Regions from separate parts of the Kocuria rosea genome, predicted to be linked through region 1. Evidence: riboswitches for the same ligand, from Rfam matches in the RefSeq annotation. Region 1 holds a riboswitch; each other region holds the start of a gene.

Region 1 (3,261 bases):
GCCGCCGTCCCGCTCGTCGAGCACCGTGATCCCGCTCACCTCCACGCCCCGGGACAGCAGCTCCTCGCGGGCCGCCCGGGCGTCCGCGACCACCAGCTGGAGCCCGCGCAGGGATCCGGGGGCCATCTCCCGGTGGGCGGGGAGGTTGCCCACCACGATCGAGCAGCCGGACCCGGGCGGGGTCAGCTGGGCGATGTCCATCTGCTCGGTGGTGGTGTGGTGGTCGAGGTGGAAGCCGACCTGGTCCCGGTAGAACTCCACGGCCCGGTCGACGTCGCGCACCGGCACCAGCACCACCTCGAGCGTCCAGTCCACGGTCAGGCCCCGCCCTGCGCGGTCCGCCCGCCCAGCAGCTCCTCGAGCCGCTCGTAGCCCTCGGCCATGCCCTTCTCCATGCCGGATCCGACCATCCCGTCGCGGGCCTCCTGGGACGCGTGGACGGTGTGCCCGCGCAGCCGGCACCGGCCGTCGCCCAGGTCCTCGAAATGCAGGTACTCCAGGTCCACGGCGTCGGGCCAGCCCTCGTACTCGAAGGTCTGGACCACGAGCTCGTTCTCGCGCACCGTGTGGAAGACGCCGCGGAAGGCGTACTCCTCGGTGCTGTCCTCGCCGCGCTGGACGAACCGGTAGGCGCCGCCGGGGCGGAACTCGAAGCCGTCGATCCGGGTCCGCAGCCCGCGCGGCCCGATCCACTGCCGGAACAGCTCGGGGTCGGCGTGGGCGCGGAAGACGTCGGCCACGGGGTGGTCGAACTCGCGCTCGAAGTCGATGAAGGGCAGGCCGTCGGGGACGGTCAGGTGCAGTGCGTGTCCCATGGTTCAGTCCTGGGTGTGCTCGCCGCGGTCCGCGGCTCGGGTGTCGAGCACGGCGTCGAGGCGGCGGAACTGCTCCTCCCGGACCAGCCGGTACCGGTCGATCCACGCGGTGAGCGCCTCGAGCCGTGCGGGGTCCAGGTGGACGGGCCGGCGCTGGGCGTCACGGGTGCGCGTGACGAGCTGCGCCTGCTCGAGGACCTGGATGTGCTTCGAGACCGCCTGGAGGGAGATCGCGAAGGGTTCCGCCAGTTCGGTGACCGTGGCCGGTCCGCGGCTGAGCCGGGCGACGATGCGGCGGCGGACCGGGTCGGCCAGGGCCAGGAAGGCCCTGTCGAGCTCGTCGTCGCCGGGGTCCACGGTGTTTGTCAACTGATTCCTTGATCAACCTGTTGGTTGTCAAAGACTAGGCCGCCCGCCCCGGCCCGGCAAGACCCGAGACCGGATCGTGACGGACCCGGACCTGCGCTCCGCATGGGCGTCGCCGCCGGTGCGTCGCCGCCGGTGCGTCGCCGCGCGTCCGTGTTGCGTCCTGTGACGCCGCGGTCGTCACAGTCGGCGCACCGGCGTCTTCTGGGCGCCCGCACTTGGCAGCGCGGCGGGGCAGCCGCTGGAATGGGTCCTGCATCTATCCAGAGCGGCCGAGAGACCTGGCTCGTCGACGCCGCAGCAACCATCCGCGCCCCCGCCACGGGGTGCGCGGAACGGTGCTCCCGCCAGGACCGATGGAGCTGTCGCAGCCTCCCGGGTCCACTCCGGGACGGCTGCTGCCCTCCCTCGGGGTGACCCTTGGAGGAAGAACGTGACACCACGCCCGACCGCCCGGCCGGCGCCGCCGTCCCTGTCCTACGAGCTCTATCCGCCGCGCAGCGCGGCGAGCGCCGACATGCTGCTGCGGACCATCGAGGAGCTCGAGCCCACCCGTCCCGACCACGTCTCGGTGACGTACAGCGGGGACGAGCAGCGCCGGGACAGCTCGCTCGCCCTGCTCGACCACCTCCTGGCGCGCACGAGCCTGCGGCCCCTGGCCCACCTGACGTGCGTCGGCAGCACCCGGGCCGAGCTGGAGCAGACCGTGGCCGCACTGGTCCGCCGCGGCGTCCGGGGCGTCCTGGCCCTGCGCGGCGACCTCGACCCGGGGGCCGAGCCGGGCGAGCTGCGGCACGCCGGCGAGCTCGTGGAGCTCGTGCGCGAGGTCGAGCAGCGCCACACCGCGGCCCTGGCGGCCGGCCGGCTCGCCGTGGGCGTGGCCGCCTACCCGACCCGGCACCCGGAGTCGCCGTCCTTCCGGCACGACGTCGAGGTGCTGCTGGCCAAGCAGCGCTCCGGGGCGGACTTCGCGATCACGCAGGTCTACTTCCGCCCGCAGCGCTACGAGCGCCTGGTCGCGGCGGCGCGGGCGGCCGGGGTGACGATCCCGATCGTCCCGGGGATCATGCCGGTCACCGACCCGCGGCGGCTCCGGACGCTGTGCCGGCTGGCGGGCCTGGCGCCCCACCCGGGCCTGGCCGCCGCGCTGGAGGACGCGCCCGGTCCTGCCGAGCGGCACCGCGCCGGCGTGGCCTTCGCGGCGCGGCTGGCCCGCGCCGCCCTGGACGCCGGCGCCCCCGGGCTGCACCTCTACACCTTCAACGAGCACCGGGCAGCGCTCGACCTGCTGGAGCACGTGGACCTCCCGCGCGTCCCGCACGTGCCCGTCGCGCTCGAGGACCTCCTGCTCCCCGCCTGAGCACGCGACCACCCACCGTTCCGCACAACCCCTCGACACCTCTTCAGGAGACCACCATGACCACTGTCCCGTTCCCCGCCGCCACCATCACCGGCTACCCCCGGATCGGCCGCCGCCGCGAGCTGAAGAAGGCCCTGGAGGCCTACTGGGCCGGGCGCTCGACCCGCGAGGAGCTCGAGTCGGCGGCCGCCGACCTGCAGCTGGCGACCCACCGCCGGCTCGTGGAGCTGGGCCTCGGCGCCCGGGACTCGTCCCTGCCCGCGGCGTTCCCCCTCTACGACCAGGTCCTGGACACCACCGTGGCCCTCGGGGCGGTGCCGGCCCGCTTCGCCGATCTCGCCGACGCCGAGGGCCGGCTCGGCCTCGACGCGAGCTTCGTGCTGGCCCGCGGCGACGCCGGGCGCGCTCCCCTCGAGCTGACCAAGTGGTTCGACACCAACTACCACTACCTCGTGCCCGAGATCGGCCCGGAGACCCCGCTCCGCGCCACCGCCGACCGGCTCGTGGCCGACGTCCGCCGCGCCGCCGCGCACGGCTTCACCGTCCGCCCGGTCCTCGTGGGCCCGGTGTCCTTCCTCCTCCTCGCCAAGGCCGACGACGACGCCCCCGCGGGCTTCGACCCGCTGCAGCGGCTCCCCGAGCTGCTGCCCGTGTACGCGCGGCTGCTCCAGGAGCTCGCCGCCGCCGGCGCGGACTGGGTGCAGCTGGAGGAGCCGGCCC
Region 2 (3,261 bases), 1.9 Mb from region 1:
GGCGGCTGACCGTCGGCTAGGGTGAGGCGCAGAAGCAACCTCAGGGTATTCCAGGGATACTCGCCGGTTGCGTACAATAAAAGTCCCTCCCGGGACGGATAAGGAGCCATCATGGGAATCATCAGCTGGATCATCCTCGGCCTCATCGCCGGCGCCCTCGCCAAGCTCATCATGCCGGGCAGCCAGGGTGGCGGCATCATCGTCACGATCGTTCTCGGCATCGTGGGGGCCCTCCTCGGAGGCTTCCTCGGCTCGCTGATCGGCATCGGGGACCTGGAGTCCGCGTTCGACATCGGCACCATCATCACCGCCGTCGTGGGAGCCCTCATCGTGCTCTTCATCTGGGGCGCGGTCTCCGGCCGCAAGGGTCGCGCCACGCGCTGACCCCACCCCCGTCGGTCGCCGAGGCCCCGTCCACCGCTCCCGGTGGACGGGGCCTCGGCCCGTTCCGGGCCGTCCGCAGGCACCCCCTGCGGGCACCGCACCGAGGAGTGGCGCTGGGGGATACTGGGGCCATGACGCCCCCCGCCACCTCGCCCCGCACCCGCCCGACACCCGAGCTGCGCGCCCTGGCCGCCGCCGGCCCCCGCCGGATCAGCGTCCTCGGCTCGACGGGCTCGATCGGCACCCAGGCGCTCGACGTCGTGCGGGCCGCCCGCGAGCTCGAGGGCGCGGACCCGTTCACCGTGGTCGCCCTCGCCGCCGGAGCACGGCACCTCGAGCTCCTCGCCGAGCAGGCCCTCGAGACCCGCGCCGCGCTCGTGGCGACCAGCGGCACCGCCCAGGACGCCGCCCGGCTGGCCGGCCTCATCGCGGACGGGGCCGCGTCCGCCGGGGCCGGGGGATACCGCCCGGACGTCGTGCACGGGCCCGACGCCGCGTCCGCGGCCGCCGCCCACCCCGACGCCGACCTCGTGCTCAACGGGATCACCGGCTCCATCGGCCTCGCCCCCACGCTGGCGGCGCTGCGGGCCGGGCACCGGCTCGCCCTGGCGAACAAGGAGTCCCTGATCGCCGGCGGCGCCCTCGTCAAGGCCGCCGCCGCGGCCACCGGGGACCCGGACGCCCTGATCCCCGTGGACTCCGAGCACTCCGCGCTGGCGCAGGCGCTGCGCGGCGGCACCGCCGGGGAGGTGGACCGGCTCGTGCTGACGGCCTCCGGCGGGCCCTTCCGCGGCCGGTCCCGGGCGGAGCTCGAGACGGTCACGCCCCGGGACGCGCTGCGCCACCCGACGTGGGACATGGGCCTGATGGTGACGACCAACTCGGCGACCATGGTGAACAAGGCCCTCGAGGTGCTCGAGGCCCACCTGCTCTTCGACGTCCCCCTCGAGCGCATCGACGTGGTGGTCCACCCCCAGTCGGTCGTGCACTCCATGGTCCAGTTCGTGGACGGCTCCACCCTCGCCCAGGCCTCGCCCCCGGACATGCGCCTTCCCATCGCCCTCGGCCTGGCCTGGCCGCACCGGGTGCCCGGGGCCGCCCTGCCGTGCGACTGGACGCGCGCCACGGAGTGGACCTTCGAGCCCCTCGACCCGGTGGCGTTCCCCGCCGTCGAGCTCCTCAAGGCGGCGGGGGAGCGGGGCGGGACCTTCCCCGCCGTGTTCAACGCGGCCAACGAGGAGGCGGTGCACGCCTTCCACGACGGCCGGATCCGGTTCCCCGCCATCGTGGACACCGTCGAGGCGGTGCTGGGCGAGCACGACGACGACGGCCCGCTGGAGCTCGAGGCCGTGCTGGCGGCCGAGCGCTGGGCCCGCCGGCGGGCCCGCGAGGTCCTCGCCCGCTGACCGGGCCGGGCCCGGCCCCGCCGCACGTGCTAGTGTGTCAGGCGGATGACGAGTCCCAGCGTGCAGCCCTGGCTTGCTGGGCGGCAACCCTCTCCCGTAGTGGGGTGCCCCAGGTGAACCATCCGGCACCGGCCGACGACGGCCGGCGGCAAGTACGGTCCGACCGCGCACGCGCCCTCCGGCGCGCCCTCGACCGTGGCCGCCGGACCCGTTGGCCCCGGTGGAGACCTCCGACACCCCGGACCCACGGAAAGGCACCACATGCGATCGCAGCGCCTCCCCTTCCTCGCCCTGGCCACGACCCTCGGCCTCGCCCTCACCGCCTGCGGCGGCTCCGCCGGGGAGTCCTCCGGCGAGGGCGTGCTCGCCGACGACAAGGTCACCATCGGCGTGGTGGGCACCGACCCGACCCACGACGCCCTCCAGCGGGTGGCCGAGGAGCAGGGCATCACCGTCGAGTACGTCGACTTCTCCGACTACAACCAGCCGAACCCCGCCACCGAGTCCGGTGACGTGGAGATGACCTGGTTCCAGCACGTCCCGTTCCTCGCCGACTACAACAACGCGGCCGGCGGCTCCATCACCCCGATCGGCTCGACCTCGATCTACCCGCTGGGCCTGTACTCCAACCAGTACGACTCCGTGGAGCAGTTCCAGGAGGGCGACGAGATCGCGGTGCCCAACGACGCCGTGAACCTCTCCCGGGCCCTGCTCGTGCTCGAGGCCGCAGGTCTCGTGGAGCTGACCAGCGACACCCTCATCCCCACCGAGCTCGACGTCGACACCGAGGCCTCCACGGTGCGGGTCACCCCGGTCTCCGCGGAGCAGACGGTGCTCTCGCTCGACTCGGTGGCCGGCTCGGTCATCAACAACGACTTCCTCTCGCGGGCCGACATCGACCCGCAGTCCGCGCTCGCCCAGGACGACCCCGAGTCCGAGGGCTCCCGCGCCTACGTCAACCTCTTCACCACCACGGAGGAGCTCGCCGACGACGAGACCCTCCGGCAGGTCGCGGACCTCTACCACGAGCAGGCCGTGCTCGACGCCGAGATGGAGGAGACCAAGGACACCGCCGTGCCGCTGCAGCTGGAGCCGGAGGAGCTCCAGGAGCTGACCGCGCGCTACCAGCAGGAGCTGAAGGACCAGGAGCAGTGAGCGCGGCGGTCCCCGCCGGGCCGCCCGCACCCGGGCGCCCGGACGAGGTGCTCGTCTCCTTCCGCAACGTCTCCAAGACCTTCCGCACCGGCTCGGGGCGGGCGGCGCGCGAGGTGCTCGCGGTCAACGACGTCACCCTCGACGTCCGCCGCGGCGAGATCTTCGGCGTGATCGGCTACTCCGGGGCGGGCAAGTCCACCCTCGTGCGCCTGATCAACGGGCTCGAGCCCGTGTCCTCGGGCTCCCTGACCGTGGAGGGCTTCGAGGTGGCCGGCCGGCGCGAGACCGAGCTGGCGCCCGTGCGGCAGGAGATCGG
Region 3 (3,261 bases), 1.9 Mb from region 1:
CCTGTCCTCCCTGCGCGGCCGCGGCCGCGGCGAAGCCCTGCTCCAGGTCCGCCAGGATGTCGTCGATGTGCTCCAGGCCCACGGACAGGCGCACGAAGCCGGGCTCCACGCCGGCGGCCAGCTGCTCCTCGGGCAGGAGCTGGCTGTGCGTGGTGGACGCGGGGTGGATCACGAGGGAGCGCACGTCGCCGATGTTGGCGACGTTCGAGTGCAGGGTCAGGGCGTCCACGAAGGCGGCCCCGGCCTCCCGGCCGCCGTCGAGGACGAAGCCCAGGATCGACCCGGCGCCCCGGGGCGCGTACTTCTGCGCCCGCTCGTGCCACGGGGAGGACTCCAGCCCGGCCCAGGACACCGAGCGCACGTCCTCGCGGGCCTCGAGCCAGCGGGCCACCGTCCCGGCGTTGGCCACGTGCCGCTCCATCCGCAGGGACAGCGTCTCGATGCCCTGCTCGATGAGGAACGCGTTGAACGGGGAGATCGCCGAGCCGAGGTCGCGCAGCAGCTGCACCCTGGCCTTGAGGATGTAGGACAGGTTGACGCCGAAGGGCCCCTCCGCGCCCAGGGCCTCGGCGTAGACGAGGCCGCCGTAGGACTCGTCCGGCTGGTTGAAGCCGGGGAAGCGGTCCGGGTAGCGGCCGTAGTCGAAGGCCCCGGAGTCCACGATCACGCCGCCGATGGCCGTGCCGTGCCCGCCGAGGAACTTGGTGGCCGAGTGCACCACGACGTCCGCGCCCCAGCGCAGGGGCTGGACGAGGTAGGGGGTCGCCACGGTGTTGTCCACGATGAGCGGGACCTCGTGGTCGTGGGCGATCCCGGAGACCGTCTCGATGTCGAGGACGTCGTTGCGCGGGTTCGGGATCGTCTCGGCGAAGAAGGCCTTCGTGTTCGGCCGGACCGCCCGCCGCCACGCCTCGGGATCGTCGGGGTCGGAGACGAAGGTGGTCTCGATGCCGAGCTTGGGCAGCGTGAACTTGAAGAGGTTGTAGGTCCCGCCGTACAGGCTGGGGCTGGCCACGAGGTGGTCTCCCGCGCCGGCGACGTTGAGCACGGCGAACGTCGTCGCCGACTGCCCCGCGCTGAGCATGAGGGCGCCCACGCCGCCCTCCAGGGCGGCGATCCGGTTCTCCACGACCTCCGTGGTCGGGTTGCCGATCCGCGTGTAGATCGGGCCGAGCTCGGCGAGCGCGAAGCGGTCGGCGGCGGTCTGGGCGTCGGGGAAGACGAAGGACGTGGTCTGGTGGATCGGCAGGGCGCGCGAGCCGGTGACCGGGTCGGGGCTCTGCCCCGCGTGGATCTGCCGGGTCTCGAAGGCCCAGCCCCCGGGGTTCTCGGGGGTGGGGCGCTCGGCCGCGGCCACGTCGGTGCGGGCGGCGGAGGCGTCGGTGCTGGAGGCGGGGAGATCGGACATGCCGTGGGACTCCTTGTGGATCTCAGGGGTCCCGTCCCGGCCGAGGCGGTGCGGCCGGGAACGGCCGGGCGCCGGGGACCCGCGCTTGCTCGCTCGCCGGACGCGAGGAGCCTGGTCTTCACCCAGGGCACCCCACCGCGGTGGAGGGTTGCCGGCCAGCTAGCTGGGGCTTGGACGCTGGCGCTCATGACCTGGACAGCATTCTCCGGATCAGGCCCGCACGGCGTCAAGCCGGGGTCGGGCGTGACGCCCCGGCCGGGGTGCCGCCCGCACGGTGCCCGGCGCGTCGCGGACCGATTTGGAGACGAAACTCACAGGGTGCCACGATGTGCCCATGAGAGTCGACCACGTGTCCTACGCCTGCCGCCCGGAGGGCCTGGAGGCCACCACCGAGCGCATCGCCGACCAGCTCGGGATCGAACCGGTCAAGGGCGGGGTGCACCCCCGTTTCGGCACCCGCAACATGATCCTGCCGCTCACGAACCACCAGTACGTGGAGGTCGTCGAGGTCCTCCAGCACCCGGCGGCGGAGAAGGCCCCCTTCGGGCAGGCCGTGCGGGCCCGGTCCGCGGCCGGCGGCGGCTGGCTGGGCTGGGTCGTGGAGGTCGAGGACCTCGCCCCCTTCGAGCAGCGCCTGGGGCGCCGCTCCGTGCCCGGCCACCGGGTGTTCCCGGACGGCCGGTGCCTGGAGTGGCACCAGATCGGCGTCAAGGGCCTGATCGCCGATCCGCAGCTGCCGTTCATGATCCACTTCGACTCCGCCCCGGAGATGCACCCGTCCCAGGCGCGGATCACGGACGTGGGGCTCGCGGGGATGACCATCGCCGGTGCCCCGGAGCGGGTCGCCGAGTGGCTGGGCGCCCCCGTCGAGACCGCGCTCGAGGACCTCGAGGTCGACTGGCGCTATCCGGACGGCACCCCCGGGGTGCTCTCCGTCTCGTTCAGCACCCCGGACGGCGCCGTCACCATCTGAGGCCGGCCCGGTCCGGTCCGCGGCCGGACCCGCGGTGCCCGGCGGCTGGGCCGCGCCCCGCGGGGCGGGGCTCAGCCCAGCAGCCGGGCGGCCCCGAGGAAGCCGACGGCGTCCAGCAGGAAGTGCGCGACGACGAGGGGCATCACCCGGCCGGTGCGCCGGTAGAGCTCCGCGAAGACGAGGCCCATCACCACGTTGCCGAGGAAGGGCCCGATCCCCTGGTAGAGGTGGTAGCTGCCGCGGAACAGGGCCGTGACCACCAGCACCACGGGCCAGCTCCACCCGATGCGGGTCAGCCGGTCGGTCAGGAACGCGACCACCACGACCTCCTCGACCAGGGCGTGGCGCACGGCCGAGAGCAGCAGCACGGGCACCGTCCACCAGTGCGCGGCGAGCCCGGACGTGGTCACCTCCGCGGTGACGCCCAGGGCCCGGCCGGCGCCGTAGAGCGCCAGCGTGCCCAGGCCCATGAGCAGGAAGAGCACGGTGCCGAGGCCCAGGTCCGGGAGGGGCATCCGGGCGTCGAGGCCGATCCGCCGGCGGACCGTGCCCAGCGCCCCGGCGGAGCCGGCGAGCAGGTAGAGCGCGAGCAGCACCGGCACCAGGTCCAGGGCGATCCCGGTGAGCTGGCGCAGCAGGTCGATGAGGGGCTGCGGGCTCAGCGGCGGGTTCATCGTGGCCTGCGCCTCGGAGAGCGGTCCGCGCGCCAGGTGCTCGGCGAGGGACAGCACCGCCCAGAGGGCCGAGGCGCCCAGGGACACCCCGAGCACCAGGAGCACCTGCACCCACAGGTCGGCGCGGGTGGAGCCGAAGGCGGGCGGTCGCGGGGCGAGGTGGGCATGGGTGCTCATGCGGCCATTCTGGCACCGGCCCGCCGGCC

Evidence for each region. A riboswitch is a leader RNA that binds a small molecule or an ion and turns the genes downstream of it on or off. The one in region 1 is predicted to bind S-adenosylmethionine.
Region 2: linked by a shared signal. The riboswitch ahead of EQG70_RS11925 (MetQ/NlpA family ABC transporter substrate-binding protein) and the one ahead of EQG70_RS03295 (methylenetetrahydrofolate reductase) in region 1 are both predicted to bind S-adenosylmethionine.
Region 3: linked by a shared signal. The riboswitch ahead of EQG70_RS12115 (bifunctional o-acetylhomoserine/o-acetylserine sulfhydrylase) and the one ahead of EQG70_RS03295 (methylenetetrahydrofolate reductase) in region 1 are both predicted to bind S-adenosylmethionine.

The regions. Positions count from the first base shown of each region.
Region 1 is NZ_CP035103.1:717,540-720,800, reverse strand. It holds gene EQG70_RS03310 (VOC family protein) at 1-315, opposite strand, end outside; gene EQG70_RS03305 (SRPBCC family protein) at 318-815, opposite strand; gene EQG70_RS03300 (ArsR/SmtB family transcription factor) at 819-1,172, opposite strand; SAM riboswitch class I at 1,438-1,544, shown strand; gene EQG70_RS03295 (methylenetetrahydrofolate reductase) at 1,615-2,541, shown strand; gene metE (5-methyltetrahydropteroyltriglutamate--homocysteine S-methyltransferase) at 2,598-3,261, shown strand, end outside.
Region 2 is NZ_CP035103.1:2,585,784-2,589,044, reverse strand. It holds gene EQG70_RS11935 (GlsB/YeaQ/YmgE family stress response membrane protein) at 112-384, shown strand; gene dxr (1-deoxy-D-xylulose-5-phosphate reductoisomerase) at 516-1,790, shown strand; SAM riboswitch class IV at 1,835-1,951, shown strand; gene EQG70_RS11925 (MetQ/NlpA family ABC transporter substrate-binding protein) at 2,052-2,945, shown strand; gene EQG70_RS11920 (methionine ABC transporter ATP-binding protein) at 2,942-3,261, shown strand, end outside.
Region 3 is NZ_CP035103.1:2,623,671-2,626,931, forward strand. It holds gene EQG70_RS12115 (bifunctional o-acetylhomoserine/o-acetylserine sulfhydrylase) at 1-1,408, opposite strand, end outside; SAM riboswitch class IV at 1,485-1,600, opposite strand; gene EQG70_RS12120 (VOC family protein) at 1,743-2,381, shown strand; gene EQG70_RS12125 (CPBP family intramembrane glutamic endopeptidase) at 2,453-3,232, opposite strand.